2 regions of the Erythrobacter sp. JB2-19 genome follow, and region 1 is predicted to be linked to the other one. Evidence: riboswitches for the same ligand, from Rfam matches in the RefSeq annotation. Region 1 holds a riboswitch; the other holds the start of a gene.
What was found. A riboswitch is a leader RNA that binds a small molecule or an ion and turns the genes downstream of it on or off. The one in region 1 is predicted to bind cobalamin.

Region 1 (15,130 bases):
GCGGAGCTAAAGGAGCCCTAGCCACGTTCGAATAGTTTTTTCGACAACATTCATCTCAGCTATTTCGAGATCGAGGGAGATAGCAAGTTCGGGCAACCACTCGCCGCCTCGCTAGTTGGAGTGCGATCACTGGAAACCTCGCCAGCCTATTCCAACAATAAAGAGTTTAAACGCCAACAGTCCGGACAGAAACAAAGCGTCAGTCCGGCACACCTTTGCCGGCCGGCTTAGCGATGATCACCCTAACTCATATCGGGATAGACCTGCGTATTCTTGACGACGCTGTATGCGAATTTTGTATCAATGGAACGGATGCCCGGCAATGCATGCAGTTCTTTTCGAACAAAACTCTCGTACACCTCCAAATCAGAAACTACGACGCGCATAAAGTAATCAGCATCTCCCGTTGTCATAAAACAATCCAAGATTGAATCTATCGCATCAACCTTCCGTTCAAACGAACGCACGACTTCCTTGGAGTGTTTTTCCAGTGATATACTGACGAAGACAGTCAATGGAACGCCATATGCTTTCTGATCAACGAGAGCAGCATATCCCTGAATAACTCCAGTGTCTTCAAGGTTTCTGAGGCGGCGCAAACAGGGCGATGGCGACAGATTGACCCGCTCCGCAAGCTCAAGGTTCGTAAGGCGTCCATTCTTCTGGAGTTCGCGGATGATCTGCCGGTCTTTAATATCCATGAGCGACTTTTAGGGTCATATATGCTAAAATACCATGCTTTTTAAGCTAATATAGCAATCTATCGCCGCCCAAACCACGCTATGATTGTGCATGCAGAGGAGTGCACATGTTCAATAAGCATCAATCCCAATCTCAAAAAATGGGTTTCGCGACCCGTGCAATTCATCACGGATATGATCCAGCAGGAGCGGAAGGCGCACTTACGCCTCCTTTGCATCTGACATCGACCTTCGTATTTGAAAGCGCCCAAGAAGGCGGTGAGATGTTCGCTGGAGAAAGAGAAGGACACTTCTACTCTCGCATCTCAAATCCAACCACAGCTCTATTGGAGCAACGAATTGCGACACTGGAGAATGGAGAAGCTGCTCTGGCCACGGCCTCCGGTATGGGCGCGATTACGTCGACATTATGGACGTTTCTGGAACCGGGCGATGAACTGATCACCGACAAAACCTTATACGGCTGTACGTTCGCATTCATGCGCCATGGCCTTGGAAGGTTTGGAATCACGATCACACACGTCGATATGACGGACCCCGAAGAGCTTGCTCAAGCTATCTCATCCAAAACCAAAATCGTGTATTTTGAGACACCTGCCAATCCCAATATGCGGCTTGTCGATATTGCCGCAATTTCGGCAATAGCAAAGCAGGCAGGTGCCCGCTGCGTCGTCGATAATACCTATGCTACACCAGTCATTACCCGCCCTCTTGAACTGGGCGCGGATATTGTCGTCCATTCAGCAACCAAATATCTGGGAGGGCACGGTGATGTGGTCGCCGGACTTGTTATCGGCAGCGCTGACGATGTTTCAGAAATCCGCTTGGTGGGCATGAAAGATATGACCGGCGCGGTTATGTCACCGTTCAACGCCATGTTGGTATTGCGAGGATTGAAAACCCTGCAAATACGAATGCAGCAACACACTGAATCGGCTAAGGTAATTGCTACTTATCTGCACACTCATGACGCTGTTTCGCAAGTGTTCTATCCAGGTCTTCCCACTTTCTCTCAGCACAATCTGGCAAGTAGGCAAATGGACCAGTTCGGCGGAATGATCGCTATTACACTGGATGGCGGCTATGATGCCGGACTAGCTTTGATGAATGGACTAAATCTCATCCAGCGCGCCGTATCGCTGGGAGATACTGAAACTCTGATTCAGCATCCAGCAAGCATGACACATTCCACCTACTCGCCTCAGGAGCGCCATGATCACGGCATTGATGACGGACTTGTTCGGATCTCCATCGGTCTAGAAGACGAAGATGACCTGTTACATGACTTGGAATCGGCACTTGAATCGCCTCGTTAAGCTCTGTCCCTAAATGGCTTTAGCCAAAAGGGGGTACTGTTGGTCTAACGCGAAATCGTCGCTGCAAGATGTAGAGCGCCTTACCCTCGCCACTCAATCCGCCAAGGGGGAGTTCGCCTTACAATGCCAATCGCTGATCGCTCTTGCCGGCCCTGGCCCACAAAGAACCACACAATCCAAACATGTAGCCCGCCGCCTTTGATTGACTTGCTTTGGCCTACGAGAAGGCCTTCAAAAACTCACGGTTTGTCGGCAGGTTTTCTTGTAATCTCGCACTCAATCGTTGGGATTCTGCCAATGGGCCGGTCTCTTGATTGATCAGCTCCTTGCGCCGACGAAACGAGGCGATGCGGCTCGCGAGACTGTCCGGTATATCAAGGCTTTGGCGATCTTGCCAAAATGGCGTGTCATCACGCTGTGTGGCGATGTAGTGCAAGATAATGAAATCCCGAATGCTATCAAACTCTTCGACAAATTCTCGATTAAAATGACCGGCGAGTGCCGGTGACGATTTCTGGAACGGGAACATTTTGATCAACCGCGTTGCAACGATCTGAATCAGATGGATCGAGGTCGATTCGAGCGGTTCAAGAAAGCCGGAAGACAGGCCCACAGCGATACAATTCTTCTCCCAAATGCGCTCAAGCCGCCCCGTGTTGAACTTTATGAAATTCGGATCAGTCCGGGTCGGGCCATCGAGATTGTTCATCAGAATCTCGTACGCTGCATCCTGCTCCATATAGGCGCTGGAGTAGACATGACCATTGCCGACGCGATGTTGCAGCGGGATACGCCATTGCCACCCGGCCTGATGCGCAATGGCGCGGGTATAGGGCAGGATATCGCCGGTGGATTCCGTTTGAACGGCGATCGCCCGGTCCATCGGCAACCAATGGCCGAAATCGACAAATTTCACACCCAGCGCCTGCCCGATCAGCAAGGCACGAAAGCCAGTGCAATCGATAAACAGATCGCCTTCGATCACTCGCCCATCTTGCAGTCGCAAACTGGCAATATCGCCCTTTTCAGGGTTAAGTGTAACGTCTTCGATCAGTCCTTCAGTGCGCGTGACGCCCTGCGCCTCGCTGCGTTTGCGCAGATATTTCGCATACAGGCTGGAATCGAGATGATAGGCGTAATTCAGCGAGGATTTGTCTGATGTGGCAAACTTTCCTGCCTCAGCAGCTTGAAGTTGAAGAAGCAGCATCACCCCTGACCTGCCACGCCACGCCACTCTGACATGACACGGACCAGATAGTCCGTTATCGACCCAGAATCGGAATCGACAGTCTCACTACGGTATGATCCTAGTGTGGAATTCGCCGTTTTCGCCGAATGGGTCGACGCCTTCGGGCAGGCGCTTGATCAGTTCGGCATCGAAGCGATCACCAATCGCGATACCGGGCAAATCTGCGGCGATGGCGCTGATGCGGCATTCGGCACCTGAAGCGGTCAGGTCTTCCATGAGTGAGGCGTAGTCCGCGTTCCAGAGCGGAAGCTCGAGCGTCATGGACTTGGTTCGCTCACGCGCTGCAAAGGCGTCCTCACGCCAGCTCCTGATATACTCCAGATGCAAATCGCCAAAGCAAAGAGCCTTGCTATTGGGCACTAGATCCAACGCGGGCAGCAGCTGTTCCACATAATCCGGCCCAGAGTGCAGCGGCACTCCGATCAGCGGCACATCCAACCTTGTGGCCTGCTCCACCACATCATCAATGGGGAATTCCTGATGCGCGATAATCCGACTACGCGCGTCGAATGTGGTAAGTAGTGTAAGGCTGAATCGCTGCTCACGCTCCAGGGCCCGATATGCGAGAAAGCTGTCCTTGCCTCCGCTCCAGAACAAGACAGCAGTTTCTCGGGAGGGGTCGGGCCGCGCTTGAGTAAGCCAAGCCGCTTGCTGGATACGCTTGGCACGTTGGGACAAACCGACGCTTTCATGTCCAAACGGGCAATGCCTGCACCCGGCGCCGCAGCACCTGTCCCTCTCAAGCAGCCCATGACGTGTGAACACCATGAAACCCGTTTCCGGATCGGTGTAGCTCTTCTCGCCGCGCTTGCAGGCGTCCTCATGCAGGGCCCAATAATTCATATCAGGCAAGTTCCACAAATTCCGCAATTGCTTCGCTGAGCATTCTCAGGCTGGGCAGTAAGGCTGGGCTGGGGCGGCTAAAGTGCAGGTGGCCGTCGAGATGAATGACAGGCACTTCGAGCGGAATTGTGTCACTTTGCGCGCGTGAGGCATCAAAGCCGCAGGCAGCGGCAATAATGAGATCGGGCTGCGCTGCTTCAACTTCTTCCCAGCTGACTTTAAACGATGGCTCTCCGGCCCTGCCAAGGATATTGGTCAGCCCTAGCAGCTCGACCATCTCGGGCACCCAGTGGCCCGAGATGAAAGGTGGATCGAGCCAATCTAGGAAAGCAACCTTAAGCTCGGTTTGGGCTTGGGCGCCTCGGTATTCCTCCAAGGTGCGATACCATTGCTTAATCAATGCCGCCGCTTCCCGCTCGCGGCCAATCGCTTCGCCGACTTGCTCAAAGCAAACCGGCACATCCGCGAGGCCATAGGGCGAGAGATCAACCAGCTTGGGCCTACTCGAAAGCGCAAGCACCCCTTCACGGACATCCCCCGAAGGCACCGCACATACATCACATAGCGACTGGCTGATGACCACATCCGGTGCAAGGTGTTCGAGCGTATCTATATCCAGTTGATACAGGGGCCGATTGGCGGTGGACACCTGTCGATCAATCTCAGCGGCCGACGCCGAAGTGTCGAGCCATGTACTGGTGAGCTTTGGCAAATGTTGCCAATCGCCCGAGCAACTGTGGCTTACACCGATCAGATCATCCTTCGCGCCAAGAGCAACGGCGATATCAGTCGCGCTGGGCAGCAAAGAGACGACGCGCATCGCTCGCTCCTATCAAGGCAATCAGGCCGAATGCGATTCCGCCGTAAACCGCATTGGCGAGAATGCCGCGCAAAAGAAACGGCAGGGCGTTCACATAACAGGTGATCCAGCCTTCCAGTGTATTCGGATAATAGCCCATCACCATGGGGGTGAGATTGGATAGAAGGTAGAAGACTACTGCACTGATCACGGCGGCCATCGCCACCGAACGCACTTTGATCGCCGATAGAACGGGGCTGACAAACAAAGCCGCTGCCAAGTGTCCCAAATAGACGAAACTCATCGCCAGCAGGCTATAAAAACCGTTCATGGCATCGACGATAAGTACAGTCGCCAGAACCGGTATCATTACAAGCTTTCTGGGCAGGTAAGAGGCAGCGAGCATTCCGATTGCCCCGACCGTCGAAACACCCATTGGATGAGGCAACGCATGTGACGCGACCCCCGCAAACATAACCATCATGGCGATAAAACCATGCCGTGCATGATCGCTCATCATTCGATCTCCACTGGCCGCTAGTCCCCGAGCGGTGGATGCTGAATTCGAGAGGCAGGTCTTCGGACTTACGAGTATCGATTAGCGACGCCTTCCCATCCCAGGGCCATTCCCGGGCACAGTGGCATATGTCGCCAATCACTCGATCACCGCTGCGAGGTCAGCACCGGATTTACACCGGTTTCCCGTTAGCCAGCTCGAATGTGCTCTTTGAGCACGATTTCTTCATAGCGTTTCTGAACAACAATTGAAGAGCGTAGCTTGTAAATGTGACTGGGGCGGATAGGCAACGTTCTGATTATTTTTCGCCATAACTCGACATTCCGCTCACAGCCGACAGAACAACCATTCAAGCTGGCATCGGAGTATGCGTACTCTTGCTCTTGCGCGAAGGATTGGTAGGCTCTTACGATTGGAACGTTCAGGCGCACAGCGCCCTTATCTCTGGGAGACAACAGATGCTCAATACACTCAAGTGGGCAACAGCCGCTTCGTTGCTGGCGCTGAGCGCACCCGCCCTTTCGAATGAGGAGCGCACTGAACAGTCTACGGTTGAGCGCGAAAACGAGACATACAATGCGCAGCAGTTCTTCGATTCCACGTCCTTTGGCCTTGGCTCTTCGGGCGGACATGTGTTCACATCTGATGGCGCGAATGTCTTGATCAATTCGGATAGTTCAGGCGTGTTCAACGCCTATCTGCTGCCTGTGTCGGGCGGTGAACCGGTAGCGCTTACCAATTCAACCACAAACGCGATTTTCGCGAGCTCGCTGTTTCCGAACGATAATCGCGTGATTTACAGTTCGGACAGTGGCGGTAACGAGCTGAACCACGTCTATCTCCGCGAGCTTGATGGTACGGTGCGTGATCTCACTCCAGGTGAAGGCCTTACTGCAAGCTTTGCCGGATGGAGCGGAGACGACACCTCCTTCTACATCGCCACGAATGAGCGCGACCCACAGGCCTTCGATGTCTACGTCTATGACGCGGATGATTACTCGCGTGAACTGCTGTTTGAGAATCCGGGTAACTTCTTTCCTGGTGGCGTATCGGATGATGGGCGCTGGATGGTCCTGTCACGCAACAATTCGAGCGCAGATAGCGACCTGTTTCTGGTCGATTTGGCAGCGGGCACCGAGCCGAAGTTGATCACCGAACACGAGGGCAATATCAGCTATGGCAGCTATGGCTTTACCCGCGACAGCTCGAAACTGACCTTCGCAACCAACGAGCATGGCGAATTCAATCAAGCATGGACTTATGATCTGACAAGTGGGGAAACTGCACCGTATCTAAAAGCAGATTGGGATGTCAGCTTCGTCAGCTATTCGCGCTCGGGTCGCTACCGGGTTAGCGCGGTGAATGCTGATGCTCTCACGCAATTGACTCTTCTTGATCAAACGACGGGTCGTGAGGTTGAGCTCAGTGGGATTCCCGAAGGCAATTTAGGCAGCATCCGCTTTAACGAAGCAGAAAGCCAGATCGCATTTACCGTATCATCGGATACATCGCCTTCTGATCTCTATGTCGCTGACTTGGCCTCAGGCCAAACGAAGCGTCTGACCAGCGCGCTGAACCCGGCGATTGACGAAGCAGACCTCGTCACCGCTTCGATCGGACGATTTGAGAGTTATGACGGGGTTGAAATTCCTGGTGTGCTCTATCGTCCAAACGGCGCAAGCGCGGATAATCCGGCCCCGGCTATCGTCTGGGTTCATGGCGGTCCTGGCGGCCAGAGTCGGCGTGGATATAACCCCACGATTCAGCATTTGGTGAACAACGGCTATGCCGTTTATGCGATCAACAATCGTGGTTCGTCGGGCTATGGCAAAACCTTCTTCCACATGGATGATAAGCGCCATGGCGAGGCCGATTTAGGCGATGTCGTCGCCTCCAAGGATTATCTTCAGGACAAGGACTGGATTGCAGATGATCGCATTGCGATCATGGGCGGATCTTACGGCGGTTACATGGTTGCCGCCGCACTGGCCTTTGAACCGGAAGTATTCGACGCTGGGGTAAACATTTTTGGCGTAACCAATTGGGTCCGCACTATTAAGTCAATCCCGCCATGGTGGGGCGCTAACCGCAAGGCTTTGTTGGATGAATTGGGAGATCCAGAGACAGATGAGGAGCGCCTGCGGAAAATCTCACCACTGTTCCATGCCTCCAATATCGTAAAGCCGATGCTTGTCGTGCAGGGGGCGAATGATCCGCGGGTTCTGCAGGTTGAAAGCGACGAGTTGGTTGCTGCGGTTAAAGCGAATGGCGTTGACGTAGAGTACGTGCTTTTCGAGGATGAAGGCCATGGTTTCCGCAAGAAGGAAAACCGCGTCGAAGCCTCCGAAGCCTATCTCAACTTTCTGGATCAGCATATCGGGCGCTGATTGCGAGCAATGTGCGAGCGAACGCGGACCTACGTCACCACAAACAGACGGATCACTTGCGGCGATAAGTTGAAATACCGAAGCAAGCTAGCTGTTTCGTAAGTCGTGCCATCGCTCGGCCACACTCGTTCAACCTAAGCTTTCCATCAGGTGCACTTGCTCTGACGATACCTGCTTCGTGGTGCGTTTACATAATCTGGTGTTCGAATATAGGTTATGCGGGCTGTATGACGATTGTGACCATTCATGAGAACCGCATCGATGGCCGCGACTAACAACGTGGACCGAGTCACAATTCTTGTCCCAGTGCTAAACGAACAACTCGCACTGCCTGCGACATTGGATCGTCTTTGTTCGCTTGATCCTCCAGCAGATGAGATCCTGATCGTCGACGGCGGTAGCACCGACGACTCTGTTCGCTTAGTCCAAGCAGCCGGCTTCAGAGTTTTGACAGCTCCAAAGAGAGGCCGCGCCGCTCAAATTAACTTTGGAGTGGGGGAGGCGAGTTCAGAGATCATCTGTGTGCTGCACGCTGATACCATATTACCTCTCGATGCCGTAACTGTGATACGGACCGCAATGGCGGACGGAAGAACTAGCCTCGCCAGTTTCACGCCACGTATCGCCGGACCGCAAGGCACGCGTTGGGGATCGACCTGCCACAATTGGATTAAGACCTGGTACGTACCTCTGATCACTCGACCGCATTTGTTCATGAGCGGCGTAAGGCTATTGTTTGGCGATCACGCGATGTTTTTCCGAGGAAAGCGATTCCTTGAAGTCGCCGGTTGTGATGAACGATTGGCGGTGATGGAGGAGGCGGATCTTTGCATCAAGCTTGCCCGTTTCGGCAAAGTGCGCATGGTTCCGCGCTGGGTTTGGACGTCTGATCGACGGATCACAAAATGGGGTCGATGGAGAGCCAATTGGATCTATCTAAAGGTTGGATTGATGTGGGCGATGGGCGCACGTGAACGGCTTGGCGAGCACTATCCCGATATTCGTTAGAGATGCTGTTAGTCTACTTTTCCAACCTCGGGGGCTAGGATCAGACAGTCAGCGATCGGCCCAGCAATAGGCGACACCAAGCTCAATCATGCCTGCCTATCTTCGTCGAGCATAAGTAGCAGCTAGCAGGCTAGCTCAAATCAATGGGTCTCGGGCTTCAGGCAAGAAATACCACAAGTCCTGCAACCAATCCTGCGACTGAGAAATAGACGTCGTAAGGATCGTAGACCTGCTCCCCTCCGAGGCTGTGGACCCCAATTTCCTGGCCGATTGCTTGGAAACCTGCACTGAGGAATGCGAGCGCGCATATCCCCGCGGGAAAGTGAGAAACCGGCCAGCAGAACCACCTCTATACCATGCTAAAGTCAGCAGCATCACAAGGACGAGAAAGCTAGCCAAGCTTTCAGCGAAATTGGGAAACGAATATAGAAAAACCTCGAAAGCTGGATCGGGGAAACGCTTGTGCCAGCTGCGGTCGCAGCTGCTTAAGAACAACGAAAATGGCAATCGTCACAGTCTGAACGATTACGAGGGGTCGAAAATGCCTTACCACGACCGATCGCCCTAGTTTGCCGTCGGCCTTAGATTTTCGATGGCTTGCGTACTCACCCATTTGATATCAGCGTCTCCGTCGCCTCCTACTTCATCCTTTCCGAAGAAGAGGTACTTTCCGTCGGGAGAGATAGTTGGAACTCTATCGCTGGCAGTTGAATTGATGTCGTTACCTAGATCGATCGGCTTGTTCCATGAGCCGTCACTTGCCTTAAATGAAACTAGATATCGTTGTCGTTTCGGCCTTCGTCTTCCTGGTGCCGGGCATTCAGTGCGATATAATCCTGCGATGATGCCATGAAAGCATGAACGCCGAACTCTAGCCCGACGGGCTCAATTTTCGAAAAGTCATTACCTTCATTAGATGCATAGAAGTTTTGGAAACTCGATAGACTGAGGTAAAATATGTCACCGCCCATGGATTGATTGGGGAAGAAGATCTGATCTTCGTTGATTGGTGAATCAAGTAACTTGGCTTCACTCCCTTCAGTGCCGATCGAATGATAGACAAAGAGCTTCAATTGGGGCTTGCTCTCCAGCATCTTGCGCACTCGATCATGAAGGTCACTGTCATTTGGAGCGCTACTGATGATGATAGCTGCGTCGAATAATTCCGGCTTTCGCGTTAGAGCATCGGTGGCGAAGCGACTAAAACGTGACCATCCAGCGAAGATAACGTTCCCATCAACGCGATATTCTTCACGCAGAAACGGAAGCACTGCATCTTCGATATGCGCCAGAGTCTTGTTGGCGTTTTCGCTCGCGTGTTCGTCGCCTACTTCAGCAGAGCCATCAAAGTAGTCAAGCGACGCAAGAATGATGTTATGCTGACCTTCGCCGGCGTTGAACTCGTCCACTACTTCCCGCGTCCATTCATAGCTTTCCTGATCAAACGCAAAGTGGAGGAGCAGGGCATACCTACCCTCATTTGCGGCATCATAGCCTTCAGGAAGTGTGACTGTAACGTGCCAGGGCGTGCCCCAATGTATCGACTCGATAGCAATGCGCATCTGACGCGCATCGGATGGCTTCAGAGAAAAGTCACTTGAGCATGCTGACATCAAAACCGCGAACATCGTAATGAGCAGAACACGCAAACTTCGAAGAGCGCAGATAACTAGCGAAGATCGGGAAATCATCGCAGTATAGGACCCCAGATTTTGCGGCATTCCTTTGGCCTTTCTTTGTATTGAAGCCGCGCCGCAGGCTTCGCGAGCAAATCATTGCGACCATCGCCCACTGCGACACAACGGTTGGCATCTCAGTCCACGAAAGCTGGCACGATCCTTTCTGCTGCCATCTGCAATGCTGTTGGCTCTCGCATGCCTGCTGTTGTCACAACGACCAGATCAAGCTCCTCAATCAGAATGATGAACTGCCCACCGCACCCTTGGGCCGATGTCGCCAAATAAGTTCTGTCGCCAACTTTCAGGTCGCCGCTCCACCAGAGGTAGCCATACCCCTGGCCAGAGACATCCTTACCGCCACCAAAGATGCGATCATCACCGTTATAGAGAATTCTGCTGGTTGCTTTGGAGATATAAGCTTCTGGGATCAGCTGCTCTCCGTTCCATTGCCCTTTGCTCATTGCGAGGGTGTCAAACTTGAGCATATCACGCGAAGTGAAACTGGATTTCCAACCTCCTGCTCGCAGGCCGCCCAGACCGATACGCCACTCGTAACCGGCGATGCCCATTTTCTGGAGGAGTTCGGTTTTGACGAAACTCTCGGCACTGCCGGGAACAACGGCATCAATAACCTGCATGACGATCATGCTGCTGTAGTTCCCGTAAGTAAACTCGGTCAGCACCTCATCGGTTATCGGATCGCTTTGCTCGAGTACGGACTGCACCAGTTTTTGCCCATCAATTAGGTCACGATATCGCTCAAATTACTCTACCTTTTCAGCTTTGAGCGAATACCGGAGCGCATGGTCAGTGCTTGGTGTAACCTGACCTTGTCCGCGCCTTCTACAAGGTCGGACCGATCAATATCGTTGAGGAAGCTGATCATGGGTTTGTGTAGATCGTCCATGGTCAGATAGCCTAGCTGAATCGCACGTCCGAGAGCCAACCCCGTGTAAGTTTTCGTGTCTGATGCCTGCGGATGGCTAAGGTTAACCCGGCTCCGCTGATAATAGGATTCAAACAGCAGCTTGCCTTGTTGAGATATGAGCAAACTGTCGACTGCACCGTGCTGACCGTGGGACAGTTCCTCCGCCAGTCCAACGATCATCTCTTTGTTGCCGCCATTGACACCCAATTCGCCGACGGCGGCGCCGTCGTCTCTGTCCTCAGGAGCAACGTCGAAAAAGCCGCTGCCGAGTACTGGCACCTCTCGGATGTCTAATAGATCGCTGTCTGCCTCAATTGGCCACGCTGTTGAAACATAGTCCACATTGGGATCGCCCCAGTGCTTGGCCTCTTGCGCGACCTCTTCTGCTAAAGCAGCTTGAGATGCGATGGTACCCGCTATCAAAGGTGCGGTCAGGAGAGCGATAAGATATCGCATACGCGTCATAACTTATCCTTTGAATGGCATCAAACCTTGCTCTGAGATGCGAAGGCTAAATCTGATGAGGTCACCAACCAAAGTCCGCGATCTGTTCTTTCAGTTCATCGGGGTCTTCACCCGAAATCCCGAAGTGCATCCTCACGATGACGCTCTTGAGTGATTTGGGTTGTGGCTCGGCCCTCCATTGCAGGAGCGCGTTTGCGGCTTCAGCTTCAAAACAGCGGTTGGTAGAAACGAAAACTTACAGATTATGGACGCTTCCGTTCCGGCGAACATCGTGCTGCAAAAGCAGAAAGAGCAAGGTGAGTTCGCCATCATTGTGCTGCAAGTGAGCGCGCTCGTGCCGTATCAATGCGGGGTTGGCCTCCATTCCTTCGGGGATGACAACCGCTCTCTTGGGCCAAGACAATGTTAACGGGGGGAGCGGCTCAGACGTCGAAAAGACATCGGTTTTTCCTGTCGGTTTCAAAGGTAAACGTTGCAATTGCAACCACCGCCACAAAGTGCGAGCCATCAATACACCAGCACCACAAAGATAGAGCATCAGGAGGCTCGGCAATTAGGGGCCTTCCTGCGATCCCACTTCGGTTCGCAATGCTTCAACTTCGAGGCCCGGTATTTGCGGCAAGATGACATAGTCACTGAATGGAATGGGATAGATTAGTCCAGGCAAGAGGCTTACCCAAATTAGCATTGCCCAAGCACTTGGACCGGGAAAGCGCGAGCCTGTCCCTTGATCACCATCGCGCTGGAGATACCAGGCACCGACAGCAACGATGAGGCTCCACAAATGGACGAGGCCTAACGCCTCAATCATCATTATCGCTCCCGTTGAGAAAGTCGTCTAATTCCAACCACTCTTCTTCCGTCAGCACTTTGCTGTCGTGAAAGGCTGCAGTTGGCAGCGGCCCATCAATCTCCAATACTGTAGCGAAAAACTCGCGCATAACGCCGGACAATGTCCGAGCCTTGCTTTCGCAAGGAGAAAAAACGCGAACCCCATGCTTCGAACTCTGCTTTAACAGGGCCTTATCGCACATCCGCGACAGAGTGGTCCGCGTCGTTGAGAATGACCAATCCATCTTCGGGCCAACTTTCTCCTGAATTTCTCGAGCCGACAAAGGCGCTTCGGCCCAAAGGATCTTTAGAATCGCGAGTTCGGATTTGCTGGGCTGTGACATAAGTCAGCATATATGTTACACATGTAACACGAATCAAGGCTACGTTGTCCGCTTGTTCATTCGCTACTGCCGTCAAACTGTTACTAGCGGTGCTCTTGTCCCGAATGACGGCTCGAACTGGACCGAAAGCGGATTGTCGGGATGGTATCGTAGAGTATTGCAAAGCGGTCATCTAGTACACAGGCCAATTTCGGCTACTGGACTTCAGCCGAACCTCCGCAGGCTCAGATGTTAGACATCTGTCCAACAAAATTGTAATTTTGCGGCAATCCGATGCCTTCGGGAAATTTCAACAAGACAAAGAACGGCAATGCAGCTCTCTATCATTCGTCGGAGGGCACGTGCAATAGGCTGACACGATCTCGCAGCTCTTGATGTCCTACGCGAAGGTGTGCTGCCCATCGCACAATACCGCCGTCGACTTCGCCAGTCGTTTTCAATATCTCATCGTCGGTGATATCGGTCAGTCGACGCCTGGCCCGGTATTTTCGCATCAATTCATACATTGATGTACGAGACACATTCAGGGATTGAGCGGCTTTCTTGATGATCCAATCAGAATCATTCAGCGCGCTGAACATCATCGATTTAGTGACATCAGCAGGTTTGCGATAGGCCCTTCTTGGTGCCTTGGATCTGGGTCTTTGATCATTTTGGGTGATCAGCGCCGACTCCATTTTAGAAGCGGTCCGGAGCGGAATGGCTGTTTCGCCAAGGCTTAGTTTTTGGACGGCATTGCGAAGCTCACGGACATTGCCGGGCCAATGATGAAGACTGAACGAGAGTGCGTTGCTATAGGCAAATGGGGTAGGTCCCACTAGCGCTGTATGTTCTTGTCCTTTCATCATGAAGTGGTCCACGAGCAAGCCTACGTCGATCCGGCGCTTCCTCAACGGGGGCACCTCGATAGAGAACCCTTCAAGACGCCGAAACAAAGGTTGATTGAATGCAGATTTCTCAGCGTTGACGATGTCAAGTTGATCCGTGGCGGCCAAAATTCTTACGTCGACGAGCTTGGATTTCTCATCGCCCAATCGTTTAACTTTGCAATCCTCCAGTACGCGCAAGAGCATTGGTTGGACCTCGATAGGCGTCGCTCCCACCTCGTCTAGAAACAAAGTGCCTCGGTCCGCTTGTTCAAACAATCCCGCTTTGTCCGCTGATGCATCAGTGAATGCGCCGCGCCGAACGCCAAACAGCTCAGCCGCCGCTAGTGACGGCATAACCGCAGACATGTTCACGCTGACCAGCCGGTTACTTGAACGCCTGCTGGATTGATGAATCGCTTGAGCGATAAGCTCCTTGCCTGTGCCAGTCTCGCCCAGAATAAGAGCGGATACATCTGTTTGCGCGACCAGTGCGATCTTTGAACGAACAGTCGATATCGCGTGACTAATGCCGACCAAGTCATGTTGATCGTTCGCCTTGTGCTGCGTCACGGCCCGGCGAAATAGCGCTAGCAAGACAGTATTCGCCAACCCAATTACGATTTCGTCTCCCAACTCAGTCATGTCGAAGACGGCCGGTTCTTCGACCAATCTGCCATTGATGGTCAGGTGGGGGAACTTCCCGTTTGGAATGAATTTAAATTGCGTGCCGCCCATTTGCTCGATGCGAACAGGCGATCGAGAGAGGTGTGGATCGAGCAAGGGCCTCGCTTCTTGAAAGGGGCTCTTGCCAAACATGGGAACCAACCGAGAAAGCGCCGCTGTACCCTGACGGTCGAACTCCAATTGAGCAAATTCGCCAATTCGCTCACGAATAGGGTGATGAACTATTCCCAAGCACAATTTTGAGACATCCAGACGCAATGCATCAGAATCTGATGGGCCAGCGACTATTGTCTCAATGTCAAGACATCTCTTTTCATTCTCCATCAATTTAACTTCACCATCTTAGTTCCTTGTGCTCTGTTGGGTTATATAACGTATTTGAATTTATTGGGTGAAGATTAATTTGTGCCGGAAGACTGCAATCCAGAGCGGCCAGTTGGGGTGACTCAATATCTAGGAAGATATTTGATTTTGTCCGAACTGGGCGATGGTGCGCATGGAAGCGTCTCA
Region 2 (15,130 bases), 1.4 Mb from region 1:
GCGACCTTGGCCGCAACCGCGCAAAAAGGCGATGAATTGGCGTAAAGTGACGATAAATCAGCGTGATAGCAACCTTAACGTAACGTAAGCACCGCCAAACGGTTTTGCTTGAAATACACGGCAAAAATCACGATATTACTTGGTGAAGGCGCGTATGTCCGCGCCCGCTTTTAAATGTAGGGATGACCATGTCTGATTGGAAAGACACTCAGCAATCACAGCAAGCCTTTGGCTCTTCTGTACCCCGTGCCGGCGGGAACCTTGCCGGTGAGACGTATGATGAGGGCCTGCGCAAGCACATGCTCTCAATCTACAATTACATGAGCTCGGGCGTATTGCTGACAGGTATTGTCGCAATTCTGTTTTCCTGGGGCGGTGTTGAATCGCCAGCCTATTGGCTCGCCGTAAATGGCGGCCTGTTGTTCTGGGCGGTGAAACTTGCGCCGCTGGCCTTCGTGCTCGCGATGAGCTTTGGCCTGCACAAGATGAGCCAGTCGACCCTGCAAATCGTGTTCTGGTCGTTCGCGACCGTCATGGGCATTTCGATGTCGACGATTTTCCTTGTCTACACCGGTGAATCCATCGCTGTGACATTCTTTGCCACGGCTGCGGCCTTCGCTGGTTTGTCGCTGTGGGGCTACACCACGAAGAAAGACATTTCTGGCTGGGGCAGTTTCCTGATCATGGGCGTAATCGGCCTGATCATCGCCATGGTGATCAACATGTTCCTGGGATCGGAAACCATGGCATTTGTCATCAGCGGGCTCGGCGTGCTGATCTTTGCTGGTCTGACCGCTTACGATACGCAGATGCTGAAAAACCAGTATCAGCAGATCCGCGGAACGTCCTTCATCGGCAAAGCCGTGATCATGGGCGCGACCAATCTGTACCTCGACTTCGTGAACATGTTCATGTTCCTGTTGCAGTTCCTCGGCAACCGCGACTGATTTGAACGCACAGCCAGCGCGGTTTGACGCAAACCTTGCCGCGCCAACCGATAAATGATTGCAAACTTTTGATGCCCGGGGCGTTTAGAGCGCTCTGGGCATTTGTTTTGATGCACAAGCGCAGTAACCCATTGCGCTTCAGCTTGGGGCAATGCAGTCTAGCGCATGCACATGGCATAATGCCTGGGGTGGGTTACGATTTTGAGAGAGGCACTTCCTAATGAGCGCAGCACAACTGGCCCAGACGCCGGTAACGCAATTGACCCATGAGGTCGCATCCAATTCCGATGGCACGTCCGCTGGCTCCAACTTGGGGCTGCGTATTCTAACTGTCGCTGCTGGTGCAGCCACGCTGGGCGCCTGTACCACCACTCCGCCACCGCCTCCGCCACCTCCGCCGCCGCCTCCCATTGTTGAGGCGATCCCGTCCCGGCCATTGCCGCCAGGCGGCGCATCCTATGTGATGAACATTCCGGCCACCGGTGCCGATGGTCAGCGCATCACGATCAATCGTGGGATCAGCGATGATGAAAAGGTCTGGCATTTCCGTTCCGCCTGGAATGTCGCCGCGCTCAATTGCACCGCTCTGCAACATGCGCCGGTGCTTACCGCATACAGTTCGTACATCTCGAAGCATTCGCGCGCGCTGAAACAAGTGAACGATCGGATTGATCGGGTCTATCGCAGCCAGCTGAGCTCTCGCCGTAGTGCGATTATGGCGCGTGAAAGCAAGATGACCAGCGTCTATAACTTTTTTGCGCTGCCACCTGCTCGGGCAAGCTTCTGCAACAATGCGCTTGATATCTCGAACCGCTATCTCGCCGCACCAGATGATGATCCAATCGCCTTTGCGATGAGCAATTTTGAGCTGAAGGAAGCGCCGTTTCACAACTTCTTCGCCGATTATGAGCAGTACCAGCGGGATTCGGCCGCTTGGGATGCCCGCTATGGCGAGCGCTACGGCGCGTCTCAGCCGGGCTGGGTCGCAGTTCAGGCCGCGCGCCAATCGGGCAATTTCGGCTCAACCCCGCCGCCCTCTGGCTTTGTGGCTGATCCGGGAACCAGCGGGAATGCACAGGTGCCGATTGTGCCGGTGGACGAGAGCACGGTCTCTCAGCCGGTGACGCAGCCGATCCCTGATGCCGATCCCGCCGCCGCGGATCCGGGGTCTTAGTAGCGCGGGCTTGCGCCCTCTACAAAAGCTGACTAACCGAGCGACACGCATTGGTAACGGGAATGCGGTGCGGGGCCATTGGCCCCAAAGCCGCGGCTGTCCCTGCAACTGTAAGCGGTGAGTGATTGACCTCGCGCGGGCTTGGATACGAGCGCGCAGCCACTGGGAAGGCCGTGAATGGCCGCCTGGGAAGGTGAGAGGCAAGAGCGATGATCCGTGAGCCAGGAGACCGACCAGAGCGTGTCGCTTGTGGCCTGGTTCAGGGATTGATCCGGCGCGAAAGAATTTTCGTCTCGAGCGACGATTAATGGGACTGCGTAGGGGGTAACGCCGCGCAGTCCGTTGCTTTGGATGAAGGGAATTATCTTGAGAAATCTATTGTTGAGCAGCGCCGCTGCTGTGTTTGCGCTCAGTTGTGGCAGCCATGCCGCTGCGCAGAATGAGGGCGTTTATACTGACGAAGAAATCGATCCGAACGTCATTTTGCCAACTGGCATTCTTCCAGAAGACGGTATTCTCGTTACCAGCAGTCGACTGCGGACGACGCGATTGTCAGAATCGACGGCTTCCACGGCGATCGTAACCCGAAGGCAGATCGAACAACGTCAGGTCCGCGACATTGCCGATGTGCTGCGCGATGTGCCCGGTGTCGCGGTTTCCAGCATTGCAGGTCAGACCCAAATTCGTCTGCGCGGAAGCGAGGCCAATCATGTTCTAGTGCTGGTCGACGGCATCGAGGTTTCCGATCCTGGCAGCGGTGAATTCGATATAGGCACGCTTCAGGCTGAGATCGGCAGTTATGTCGAAGTGCTGCGCGGCCCGCAATCGGCGCTTTACGGCAATGATGCGATCGGCGGCGTGGTAGCCTATCGTCTGGCGCACATTGATGGTTTTACAGGCCGGCTGGAGGCCGGTTCCAACGAGACAATCAACGCGGCAGCGCGGTGGGGAACGCGCATCGGCGATGCAGAAACATCGCTATCTGCTACCGTAGTCAGCACCGATGGGGAGCCAAATGCTCGGGGCGGTGAGCGGGATATCGGGCGAGACAGTTATACTTTGTCTGGCCGTATCTCTGGCGAAGTTTCCAACGCGCTGCATATACGCGCGGTTGGCCGGTTCGTTGACACATCAGGCGAAACAAACAATCAGGACTTCACCTTCGGCAGCCCTACGCTCGGCCTTGTGATTGATAGCCCGGGCGTCGGTTTTGAAAGCACTGCGTTATATGGCTTGGTCGGCGCGCGGCTTGAGACGCTTGATCAGTCTTGGATACACGATCTTTCGGTTCAATTTGCCAATATTAACCGCAGTACTTTTGACGGTTCAGCCATTACGAGTGACATGGAAAGCGACCGGTTCAAGGCGTCGTATGTCAGCAGTTTTGATTTTGGACAAAGCGAACACAATATCACCTTTGCTGCTGATTATGAGCAGGAAGGCTTCAACAATGTGTCCACCTTCAACGAACGCCGTGAGGTGGAGAATGTCGGTTTAGTCGGTGAGTACCGTTACGACGGGGACCGTTTCGATTTTTCGGCAGCCTTGCGGCAAGACTTTAACGACCGGTTTCAGGATACGACCACTTTCCGTGCGGCAGCAGGCCTAAATGTCACTGATACAACACGCCTTCGCGCGGCTCTTGGTTCAGGGGTCAAGAATCCGACCTTTTTCGAACTATTCGGCTTTTTCGATGGTGTGTTTGTTGGCAATCCTGACTTGGAACCAGAGGAATCGACCAGCTGGGAAGTGGGCGTGGATCAGCGCTTTCTTGATGGCAACGGGATGCTTTCTGTCACCTATTTCAACGCTGAGCTCGATGGTGAAATCTTCACGGTTTTCCCTCCGCCGACTTTCATTGCCACACCGGGCAATCGCGATACGGAAAGCGAACAACAAGGGATCGAATTTGCTGTATCGGCGCAGATCGGACGGAATTGGAGCGTCAACGCTGCCTACACTTATCTTGATGCTGAGGAGAATGGAGCGGTTGAAGTGCGACGTCCCGAAAGCATAGCGAGTGCCGCGCTAACATGGACTTCTGCTGACGACAAAGCTTCTGCCACTTTGGTCGTTCGCCATAATGGTGAAGCTCTCGACAGTGATTTTAGCACTGGCGCTTTTCCCGCACCTGTCACCACCCTTGATGATTTTACGCTTGTGAACGTCAATGCGCGCTACGATCTGACAGACGGCGTCAGTCTGTTCGCGCGTGCGGAAAACTTGCTGGATGAGGAATATGAGCAGGTGTTCAGTTTCGTCAGTCCGGGCCGCACTGTGACCGTTGGTATCGAGGCAAGGTTCTAAGCTCTCGCTTTCTGTCAAGGAAATGCATAGGAGCACTCCATGCATTTCCTTGATCAAGCCAAGATATACCTAAAGTCGGGCGGCGGCGGGCCGGGAGCGGTTAGCTTTCGGCGCGAAAAGTACATCCAATATGGCGGTCCAGACGGCGGTAAAGGTGGCAAGGGCGGCGATATTATCTTTGAGGCTGTTGGCGGCCTCAACACGCTGATCGATTTTCGCTATTCGCAGCATTTCAAGGCGCCGCGCGGCGGGCACGGCATGGGCCGCGACCGCACCGGCGCTGGCGCGAAGGACTTGGTCGTTAAAGTCCCGGTCGGAACTCAGGTGCTCTCCGAGGACAAGGAAGACGTGCTTGCCGATTTTACCGAGGTGGGCCAGCGCATCGTCTTTATGGAAGGCGGGCAGGGCGGGCGCGGCAATGCTTCGTACAAAAGCTCTACCAATCGCGCCCCGCGCCAGCATCAACCGGGTGAACCGGGCGAAGAGGCATGGGTGTGGCTGCGGTTGAAACTGCTTGCCGACGTGGGTTTGGTTGGCCTGCCCAATGCGGGCAAATCGACCTTCATCAACGCCGTGTCCAATGCCCAGGCGAAGGTCGGGCATTACGCCTTCACCACACTGGTGCCTAAGTTGGGCGTGGTGCGCCACAAGGCGCGTGAATTTGTGATCGCGGATATTCCTGGCCTGATCGCGGGTGCCGCAGAAGGCGCAGGGATTGGCGACCGGTTCCTGGGGCATATCGAGCGGTGCCGCGTACTCATCCATTTGATCGACATCTCCGGCGATGACCCGGCCGAGGCGATGCGCGTGGTGGCCGAAGAACTCGAAGCCTACGGCGCCGCGCTAGAAGACAAGCCGCAGCTGATCGTGCTCAACAAGGTTGATCTGGCCGATGATGAGCTGGCGGAGGGCTTTACCGAGGAGCTGAAAGCCGCTGGCGCGGACGAGGTGTTTGTGATCTCTGGCGCGAGCGGGGCAGGGATTGAGCCATTGCTCGACGCGGTGCTCGGTTTTCTACCGGATCGCACCTCGACCGAGACGAAGGCCGCAGAGGTCGAAGAGCTTCCCGAAAGCGAGGATGGGGATGCGGGCGAATGGTCGCCGATTTAAGCGCTTTCGTTGATCCCGCCGCTTGCCCGCGCCTGGTGGTCAAGATTGGCTCGGCCTTGTTGGTCCGGGACGGTGCGCCGCGCCGCGAATGGCTTGCAACATTGATCGCCGATGTCGCGCGGCTGCGCGCGGGCGGTCAACAAGTGATCCTAGTCAGTTCCGGCGCGATTGCGCTTGGTGCGGCTCGGCTTGGCCTGCCGAAGGGCGGCCGGGCGAGCCTGGCCGATGCGCAGGCGGCGGCGAGTGTTGGTCAAGTGGCGCTGGCGCAGCTGTGGGCAGAGGCTCTGGGCGCGCATGACATTACAGCGGCGCAAATGCTGGTGACGATTGGCGACCTGGAGGATCGGCGACGCTATCTTAATGCCTCGGCGACGCTTGAACGATTGCTCGAGGCGGGTGCGGTACCGGTCGTCAACGAGAATGACAGCGTGGCGACCGAAGAAATCCGCTTTGGCGACAATGACCGGCTGGCCGCGCGCGTGGCGCAGGCGGCGAATGCTGATGCCGTACTGCTGCTGTCCGATGTTGACGGGCTGTACAACAAACCTCCAGGAGAAGATGACGCGCGCCTGATTGAGAGGGTCGACCGCGTGACACCGGATGTGACCGCCATGGCCAGCGATGCCTCCTCATCTGGGCTGGGATCGGGCGGGATGACCGCCAAATTGCAAGCCGCGCAGATTGCTGAGCGCGCTGGAATTGCGCTCGCCATTGTCAATGGCACGCATGATGCGCCGATCGCGCGACTGCAAGATCATGGTATTGGCACTTTGTTTGCGGCCCAGGATGTTGGCGATGCGCGTAAAACATGGCTTGGCGGGCGCTTGGCGCCAGAGGGCAGTATCACGGTCGATGCGGGCTGCAAAAGGGCTCTAACCAAGGACGGGGCGAGCGTGCTCGCGGTCGGGATAACTGCGGTCGAGGGCTCGTTCCAACGCGGCGATTTGATCACCGTGTGTGCGGCGAACGGCACCGTTCTGGCTCAAGGTCTGTCTGAATATGACGCCGTCAGTTGCCGCCGGATTGCGGGCCTGCGCCACGATCATCAGGCCAAAGTGCTCGGCTACGCTCCGCGCGCGGCGGTGGTGCACCGCGATCATTTGGTGCTGCTGTGAAGCTGGCCGTCACAGGGTCCACTGGCTTTGTGGGTCAAGCGTTTTTGGACGTTGCCACAACGGATAGCGAGCATGAGGTCCGCGCGCTGACCCGGCGTGAACAGCCGCCGCGCAAAGGCGTCACCTGGGTTCAGGGCACCTTGAGCGATGTGGAGGCCCTCGCAAAGTTGATCAGCGGCGTGGATGCGGTGGTTCATATCGCCGGGCTCACCAACACGCCCGATCCGACAGAATTTGAAGTTGCCAATGTGCTTGGCACTCAGAATATGATCGCCGCCGCGAAGGCTGTAGGCGTGAAGCGCTTCGTGTTTGTCTCCTCGCTGTCCGCGCGCGAGCCAGATTTGTCCGCCTATGGTGCGTCAAAGGCGCGGGCGGAGACATTGGTTGAGGCCAGCGGCCTTGATTGGACGACAGTGCGTCCGCCGGCGGTTTATGGCCCGCGCGATACGGATATGTTTGAGCTGTTCCGCAGCGCGAAATGGGGCTTCGTGCCTCTGCCGCCGCGCGGGGCAACCTCGATTATCCATGTGCAGGATTTGGCCGAATTGCTGCTTGTGTTGACGGGGCCGGTCGCGCCCAGCCGCGTGCTGTTTGAGCCGGACGATGGCCGCGAGGGTGGTTGGAGCCATAAAGAGCTCGCCCATGCAATAGGCGCGGCGATGGGGCGCAAGGTGCTTGCGCCAAACCTGCCCGCTGGCGTGTTGAGCGCCGCGGCGCGCGCGGATAAGATGCTGCGCGGTGACAAGGCCAAGCTGACCGCCGACCGGGTCGGCTATATGTGCCATCCCAATTGGGTTGCGCGAACGCTGAAAGCGGTGCCTGCCCGGATTTGGAAACCCAAGATACCCAGCGAGGAAGGCCTCGCTCAGACCGCCAAATGGTACCGCGATAAAGGCTGGCTTTAACGCCTTCCTGAACGCCTTAGAGGAACGGTTCCTCGCCTGGCTTGTGGATGCCGCATTCGGTCTTGTCCCAGCCTTTCCAACGTCCAGAGCGCGCGTCTTCGCCATCGGCAACTTTGTGCGTGCACGGTGCGCAGCCAATCGAAGGATAACCCTCGGCCACTAGTGGGTGGCGCGGCAGATCATGCTCTTCAAAATAGGCTTTGATATCGTCCGCCGACCAATCGATCAGCGGGTTGATTTTCAGCCGGCCTTGCGCATCAGACGTATCGACTTCAAAGCGCGGCAAATTGGCCCGCGTGCTCGATTGGAACGCCTTGCGCCCGGTGAAGCTGGCATCGTAATTCGCCAAAGCCTTGGCCAGCGGGATCACCTTGCGGATTTCGCAGCAGCCATCGGGATCGTATGACCAGCGCAGGCCAGTCTCGTCCTTCTTGGCGAGCTCCGCCTCATCCGGGGTCAGCACGATCAGATTGGTGAGGCCGATCTTTGCCGCCACCTCGTCGCGGTAGGCAATCGTCTCTTCAAAATGCTTGCCGGTGTCTAGAAACAGCACTGGCACATTGGGATCAACCTGAGCGATTAAGTGCAGCAGCACCGCGCTTTCCGCGCCAAAGCTGGAGACGGTGGTAACATCGCCAGCCAGGCTGCCCTTGAGCACGCCTTCAAGCATTTCCAGCGTGCTGGAGCCGCGAAACATGCGGTTGAGGCGCACGGCGTCGTGCTCGGTAAAGCGCGGTCCGGTCTCTAACCGGTCTATCTGGCGGGTCTCACTCATGGCGCAGTTCTGCGATTGTGCGGCGTCCACTCTCTCTGGCATCGGCGGCGCTTTGATAGACATTGCCGAAACCTTCAAAGGCGCGGCGGGCATCGTCTTCATCGAGTGGTTTGTCCGGCGCAAAGGCATCAAAGCCGCAGCGGCGCATATGCGAAAGCTGATCGATCAGCACATCACCAACCGCGCGGAGTTCGCCCTCATATCCGGCCTCGCGCAGGATCCGGGCAGCGGAATAGCCGCGCCCGTCGCCGAAGCTGGGGAAGTTCACCTCGACCAGCGCGAGCCGGTCTAGGAACGGCAAGAGCACGCGCGCATCATCGCCCGGTTCGATCCGAACGGCGGTGGCGTTGGTCTGATCGCAGCAGGCATCAACGGTGACCGTGCCATGGTCCGCGACTTCATCATCGCGGAAACGGAATTGCACGTCGTCCGGGCTGGTTCCAAGATCGGTCTTATCAGCCATCCTGGCCTCCTTTTGCGGGCTGACCGCTGGCAAAATGTAAGTGGAGATGAGCCGAGTGGCCCGATAGGGCGTCGGTCCTGAGGCCTCGCTCAATCATACAACGCCTCCTTAAACGGGGTCATGCCGATGCGGCGGTAGGTGTCGAGGAAGCGTTCGCCATCCTCGCGGGTCTCAAGATAGACGTCGGTGACGGTTTCAACCGCCTTGATCACGCCGTCCTCGTCGAAGCCGGGGCCGGTGATTTTGGCGAGGCTCACGTCTTCCGCCTCGCTGCCGCCGAGCGAGAGCTGGTAGTTCTCTGTGCCTTTCTTATCGACGCCAAGAATGCCGATGTGGCCCGCATGGTGATGCCCGCAGGCGTTGATGCAGCCTGAGATTTTGAGCTTCAGCTGGCCGAGCTCTTCGGTCCGGCCGTTCTTCGCAAAATTCTCCGAAATCCGCTGAGCCAGTGGAATTGAGCGGGCATTGGCGAGTGCGCAATAATCTAGGCCCGGGCAGGCGATGATGTCCTCGATCGTGTCGAGGTTCGGCGCGCCGAGGTCCGCCGCCTCCAGCTCGGTCCAAAGCGCGTGCAAGTCCGCAATCCGCACATGCGGCAGGACGATGTTTTGCGTGTGCATAACGCGCAGCTCATCAAAGCTGTATTGCTTGGCGAGCTTAGCCATCAGACGCATCTGGTCGCCCGTTGCATCGCCTGGGATGCCGCCAACCGGCTTAAGGCTGATGACCGCACTGACATAGCTGTCGTGCTTGTGGCGCACGGTGTTGCGGTCAACCCACAGCGCAAAGTCCGGATCAGAGCGGTCAATGCTCTTGGGTCCGTCTTCAAACGCCGGATCAGCAAAGAACGGCTTGATCCGCTCCAGCTCAGCCAGAGGCGGCTCAACGCCTTGCTCCAGCAGATGCGCGAACTCTTCCTCGACCTGACGGGTGTATTCCTCCGCGCCCATTTCATGGACCAGGATCTTGATCCGCGCCTTGTACTTATTGTCGCGGCGGCCATAGCGATTGTAGACCCGCAGGCACGCCTCGGCGTAGGTAACCAGCTGATCCAGAGGCACAAATTCGCGAATTTGCGGGGCTATCATCGGGGTCCTGCCCATGCCGCCGCCAACATAGAAGCTCGCGCCAATCTCGCCCGCGTCGTTCTTCACGATCTGAATACCGATGTCGTGCAGCCGCATGGCCGCGCGGTCAGTCTCTGCCGCGATGACGGCGATTTTGAACTTGCGCGGCAGATAGGTGAACTCCGGGTGGAAACTCGACCATTGGCGCAGCAGCTCGGCATAGGGACGCGGATCGATCAGCTCGTCATGGGCAGCGCCGGCAAAGTGATCGGAGCTGATGTTGCGAATGCAATTGCCGCTGGTCTGGATCGCGTGCATCTCAACCTTGGACAGGTCGGCGAGAATGTCCGCCGCATCTTCCAGCTTGATCCAATTGTATTGCAGATTTTGCCGCGTGGTGAAGTGGCCATAACCGCGATCATATTTATCCGCGATATCGCCCAGCGCGATCATCTGCCGCGAGTTGAGCGTGCCATAAGGGATTGCGACGCGCAGCATGTAGGCGTGGAGTTGCAGGTACAGGCCGTTCATCAGCCGCAACGGCTTGAACTGGTCTTCGGTCAGCTTGCCATCGAGGCGGCGCTGAGCCTGATCGCGGAATTCCTCAACGCGGGCGTCGACCATCGCTTGGTCGTATTGGTCATACTGATACATCTTAAATCACCCAGTCCCAGCCGGTTTTGGAGGCAGTCGGCACCGCGAGATCGCGGCGGACCGTTGGGCCGAGTGCGCGCACCCGGTCCTTAATATGAGCAGGCCGCACGCCTTCTTCGGTGCGGCTGGCGACCAGCGCGTAGGGCACGTTCACCCGGCGCGCGGCTTCTTCAGCGGCGAGGATTTGCTCGCCCATGTCGCCAACATCGACGGCGTCATGCACGGATAGCGACCAGTTCTGGCCGTCCCACCAGACGACTTCGCCGGTCTTGAGGTCATTTCCTGTGAGGATATTCATGTGGCGGCCTGTGTTTCCTGCGCCTTAGCGGCGGTGTTTGCGATTGAATGGTCATCCCGCGCGGTCACATCGCCAATCACGATGAGCGCGGGGCTTTTGATCTTGTTGGCCGTGACGAGCTGCGGCAGACCCGCCAGCAATCCGCGCACAACCCGCATTTCGGGGCGAGCAGCGTTTTCGATCACGGCGACGGGGACATCAGGCGCAAGGCCGTCTGCCATCAATTTCTCGGCGATCTGAGGCGCAGTTTTGACACCCATGTAGATCACTAGCGTGCGGCCCTTGCCAGCGAGGCCGGACCAATCCTGATCCGACAGACCTTTGCATTGCCCAGCGACAAAACTGACAATGCTGGACGCGTCGCGGTGGGTTAGGGCGATTTGCGCCGCTGCGGCCGCGCCATTGGCGGCGCTGATGCCGGGCACGATCACCACGGGGACACCGGCGGCGCGGGCGTCTTCGGCTTCTTCACCGCCGCGTCCGAAGACGAGCGGGTCCCCGCCCTTAAGGCGGATCACATCGCGGCCTTTCTTCGCCTCGCGGATCAGCAAGGCGTTGATATCGTCTTGAGGCAGAGTGTGCCGTGCGCGCTGTTTCGCAACAGAGATAAACTCAGCCGTGGCCGGAGCCATCGCGAGTATTTCGCGGCTTACCAGACCGTCATGCACCACCAGCTCAGCCGCCTCGAGCAGCCGCGCCGCGCGCAGGGTCAGCAGATCGGGATCACCCGGGCCTGCGCCAACCAGATAGATTGTGCCTGTCTTTTCCATGGAGGCGAAATGGGCTGCCCGCCGCGATCACGCCAGTGAGAATGGATTTGCGCACCTTTAGCAAAGCTATTGCGGGCTCGCCGTAACCGCAGATCGCCGGGGGTTAGATGGAGTTCTTCGCCGACATGACTTCGATCAAGCGGTCCATTTGCTTGCTGGAGCGAAGGTGCAGATCGCGTTGAGGGAATGGAATTTCGACGTCATTTTCATCGAACAATTCCCACACTCGCTTGTAAACGTCAGAGCGGATGTTCGCGAGGCCTTCTTCCGGGTCCTGGATCCAGAAGCGGATTTCAAAATCGACTGAATTGTCGCCAAAGCCCATGATATTCACGCGCGGCCTGGGTGCGTTCAAAATCCGGTCAGTTTCGTCAACCGCCTGATAAAGCAGCTTTTCAACCAGTTTCATGTCGCTGCTATAAGACACGCCAACAGGTGCTTTTACCCGCACATCGCGCGAGGAATAGGACCAATTGACCACCTGATTGATCATCAGGTTTTCGTTCGGGATCAGATATTCGGTCTGATCACGGGTGATGACGGATATGGCGCGAATGCCGATCTTGCGGATCTGGCCAAAGCTTTCATTGCCTGCCTGATCGGTGACGGAGATCACATCGCCCGGCTTGATCGACTTATCCATCAGCAGCAGGATGCCTGAGATCAAGTTACCAAAGGTTTTCTGAAGGCCAAAACCAATCGCCAGGCCAAATGCGCCGCCAAAGAAGGCCAGCGCCGTGAGATCAATGCCAAGTAGGTCGATCCCGATAAAGAACGCCAATCCCCACACCGCCATGGTGCTGAGCTTTTCCGCCAGCAAACGCTGAGTGGAATCGAACCGTGTCACTCGGCCCAGCAGGTTCTTGCACAGGCGGATCGCCAGCATCGCGCCGGTGATGACCAGCGCAATCACGCCAATTACTAGCAAGATATCGAACAGCGACACACGCATGTCGCCAATGCTCAGCGCCCAGGCATCCAGTGTGTCGACCACGGAACCGGCGGCCTTGCTTTGCGAGGCGATCCCGTCGCGAATGCCCTCGCTGGCGATGATCTCGGTTTCTTGATCCGGCGCGGTTTCCGCCATGGTCCAGGCCTGACCGGTTGCGGGCGCGTCCGGTGCGGGCAGAGTGCCCGCATCTGCGCCATTGGTGGCAGCGGAAGTTTCGTCGGATGGGGTAGGGGGCGCTGTGGCGGTCATAAATCTTTCATCGCGGCAAAGCCGGTTTGCAGATCTGCAATCAAATCATCTGGGTCTTCTAGGCCGATTGATAGGCGAATGCTCATGGCAGCGCTAGTATCTGGGCCAGCATCATCACCGCCGCCTGCCTCTGCTCCAGGTACAGGCATCGCATCGCGAATGGGCGCGGCGTCATAAGGCAGAGCGAGGCTTTCATACCCGCCCCAGGAATAGCCGATCCCGAACAGCTTGAGATTGTCGACCAGGGCCGCGCGGCTTTCCGCTGTCGCATCGGCCAAAGTGAAGCTGAACAGGCCGCATCCGCCGGTGAAATCGCGGCGCCACAGCTCGTAACCCGCATCGCCTTCCAGCACCGGGCACTGCACGGCGGCAACCTCTGGCCTATCGCGCAGCCACGCGGCAATCGCGCGCGCGCTTTGCACGCCGCGCTCCAGCCTGATTTCCATCGTTCGCAGGCCGCGCAAAGCCAGCGCCGCATCATCGGGTGAGACAACGTTGCCCATTTGCTGACTTGTCTGGCGTAGGCGGCGATAGAAGCGCTCACCCGCGCTGGCCGCCCCCATCATCAGGTCAGAATGCCCGCTGACATGCTTGGTGAGGCTCATCACTGATATGTCACATCCGCGCTCAAGCGCTGGAAAGCCAATCGCACTCGCCCAGGTGTTGTCGATCAGGCTCACCGCGCCGCGCTCCCGCGCAATCCGGGTCAGCTCGGGCACATCGCACACTTCCATCGTCAGGCTGCCGGGGCTTTCGAGCCACACGGCCTTGGTTCGCTCGCAGAATAGCGCCTCGTAGGCGGCGATATCGAGTGGGTCGAAAAACCGCGCCTCCACGCCCCAGCGTTTTAGAAAACCCATCGCCATGACCCGCGACGGCTCATAGGAATTGTCGCTGATCAGCAAGACATCGCCGGGTTTCAGTACGCTCAGCAGCGCGCTGTTAATGGCGGCAACGCCGCTGGGATAGAGCATTGTGCCCGCCGCGCCTGGCTCCAGCTGGGTCAGTGCCTCGGCCAGAGCCCACTGTGTTGGTGCGCCCTGACGGCCGTAGTAGAACTTACCATCCTTGGGCTGAGATCCGCCAGCCTTGCGGTCGGCCTCGCTGGCGTAAAGATGTGTGCTGGCGCGCCAGATCGGCGGGTTGACGACCTGACCGGTCCATTCCTTGCGCCGCCCCGCGCCAACCAATTTCGTGCCGGGCTTCTTACCTGATATGTCGTCCGCCATGCCCTAGTCCCTAGGTCCGGTGGACTTGGGCGTGGCAGGATCACGGCCCCAATCAGACCAGCTGCCATCGTAAAGTGCCCAGTCGGTCTTGCCGAGCTGCGCCAGCGCGAGCAACAGGACGCTGCCGGTGACGCCGCTACCGCAGGTGGTGGTGATGGGCTTGTCCAGATCAATTCCGGCCCGCTCAAACGCGCTGCGCAATTCGTCCGCCGGTTTGAAGGTGCCGTCTTCTGCATAAAGTTCAGTGTGGGGCAGGTTGTAGGAGCCGGGAATGCGGCCCCCTTCCACGCCGTGCACGGGGTCTGCGCCTGCGCCCTCAAACCTGTCGGCGCTGCGTGCGTCCAGAACCTGTTCCTCGCGCGTTTCCAGATTGGCCAGCACATCGGCCTTCATCCGCAATCGCTCAGGCGGGCTTAGCTCAGGCATGCTGCTGGCTGTGAATTCCGGCTCCCCTTTGTCGACCGAGCGCCCTTCTGCGCGCCATTTGGCAAGGCCGCCATCGAGCACCGCGACCGGTGCGATCCACGAGGATGTAAGCAAGTACCAGGCGCGAGCGGCGCTGTTTAGCGCGCTATCATCATAGATCACGATACGCTCGCCCAGCTCTATGCCAAGCTCTGCAATGCGCGCGCCCAATTGTTCGGGCCGGGGCAGGGCAGAGGGCACATCGCTGGTTTCATCGACGAGGCTAGCGAGGTCTAGGAAACGCGCACCGGGTATATGTTCCGCCGCGAATTCAGCGCGCGCATCGCGGTTTGCCGCAGGCAGGTGGAGCGAGGCGTCCAGCACCACCAAATCCTCATCATTCAATGCGCCGGCCAGCCAATCACTGCTGACGAGATTATCGGTCATCTGGTTCATGAGGCAAAGCGGTAGCGCGCTGGGCCGCCGCCGCCAAGTGCCCGCTTATGCTGGTTGAATATCCAGCTCTCGCACGCGCAGTCCGGGAATGCCGCCGGGCGGCGTGTTGAGCGGGATCGGCTGAAGCCGCGCGGCGCTTGCCGTGCTGGGCTGGCCGACGACATAATGGCGCGTCACGGGCTCGCCATTGCCCTGCGTTATGGTGATCTGCAGCAGCGGCACAAACAGCGGGACATTGCCCTGACGCATCACCT

Region 2: linked by a shared signal. The riboswitch ahead of AC0V6O_RS11655 (TonB-dependent receptor plug domain-containing protein) and the one ahead of AC0V6O_RS05095 (DUF6580 family putative transport protein) in region 1 are both predicted to bind cobalamin.

What each region holds. Positions count from the first base shown of each region.
Region 1 covers NZ_CP200290.1:1,045,924-1,061,053, reverse strand. Annotated here, with positions in the region: gene AC0V6O_RS05125 (RNA polymerase sigma factor) at 1-25, opposite strand, end outside; gene AC0V6O_RS05120 (Lrp/AsnC family transcriptional regulator) at 243-701, opposite strand; gene AC0V6O_RS05115 (methionine gamma-lyase) at 809-2,017, shown strand; gene AC0V6O_RS05110 (tryptophan halogenase family protein) at 2,235-3,224, opposite strand; gene AC0V6O_RS05105 (Dph6-related ATP pyrophosphatase) at 3,312-4,109, opposite strand; gene AC0V6O_RS05100 (ABC transporter substrate-binding protein) at 4,111-4,929, opposite strand; gene AC0V6O_RS05095 (DUF6580 family putative transport protein) at 4,895-5,428, opposite strand; cobalamin riboswitch at 5,462-5,656, opposite strand; gene AC0V6O_RS05090 (S9 family peptidase) at 5,884-7,812, shown strand; gene AC0V6O_RS05085 (glycosyltransferase) at 8,074-8,820, shown strand; gene AC0V6O_RS05080 (alpha/beta hydrolase) at 9,594-10,448, opposite strand; gene AC0V6O_RS05075 (serine hydrolase domain-containing protein) at 10,634-11,224, opposite strand; gene AC0V6O_RS05070 (hypothetical protein) at 11,269-11,892, opposite strand; gene AC0V6O_RS05065 (hypothetical protein) at 12,446-12,706, opposite strand; gene AC0V6O_RS05060 (BlaI/MecI/CopY family transcriptional regulator) at 12,696-13,067, opposite strand; gene AC0V6O_RS05055 (sigma 54-interacting transcriptional regulator) at 13,391-14,944, opposite strand; gene AC0V6O_RS05050 (protein kinase domain-containing protein) at 15,086-15,130, shown strand, end outside.
Region 2 covers NZ_CP200290.1:2,395,997-2,411,126, reverse strand. Annotated here, with positions in the region: gene AC0V6O_RS11670 (pyrroline-5-carboxylate reductase family protein) at 1-45, shown strand, start outside; gene AC0V6O_RS11665 (Bax inhibitor-1/YccA family protein) at 189-947, shown strand; gene AC0V6O_RS11660 (hypothetical protein) at 1,168-2,121, shown strand; cobalamin riboswitch at 2,156-2,373, shown strand; gene AC0V6O_RS11655 (TonB-dependent receptor plug domain-containing protein) at 2,503-4,428, shown strand; gene cgtA (Obg family GTPase CgtA) at 4,468-5,538, shown strand; gene proB (glutamate 5-kinase) at 5,523-6,653, shown strand; gene AC0V6O_RS11640 (NAD-dependent epimerase/dehydratase family protein) at 6,650-7,558, shown strand; gene AC0V6O_RS11635 (phosphoadenylyl-sulfate reductase) at 7,575-8,333, opposite strand; gene AC0V6O_RS11630 (DUF934 domain-containing protein) at 8,326-8,796, opposite strand; gene AC0V6O_RS11625 (nitrite/sulfite reductase) at 8,886-10,517, opposite strand; gene AC0V6O_RS11620 (DUF2849 domain-containing protein) at 10,519-10,815, opposite strand; gene cobA (uroporphyrinogen-III C-methyltransferase) at 10,812-11,585, opposite strand; gene AC0V6O_RS11610 (mechanosensitive ion channel family protein) at 11,689-12,786, opposite strand; gene metC (cystathionine beta-lyase) at 12,783-14,015, opposite strand; gene sseA (3-mercaptopyruvate sulfurtransferase) at 14,019-14,867, opposite strand; gene AC0V6O_RS11595 (hypothetical protein) at 14,922-15,130, opposite strand, start outside.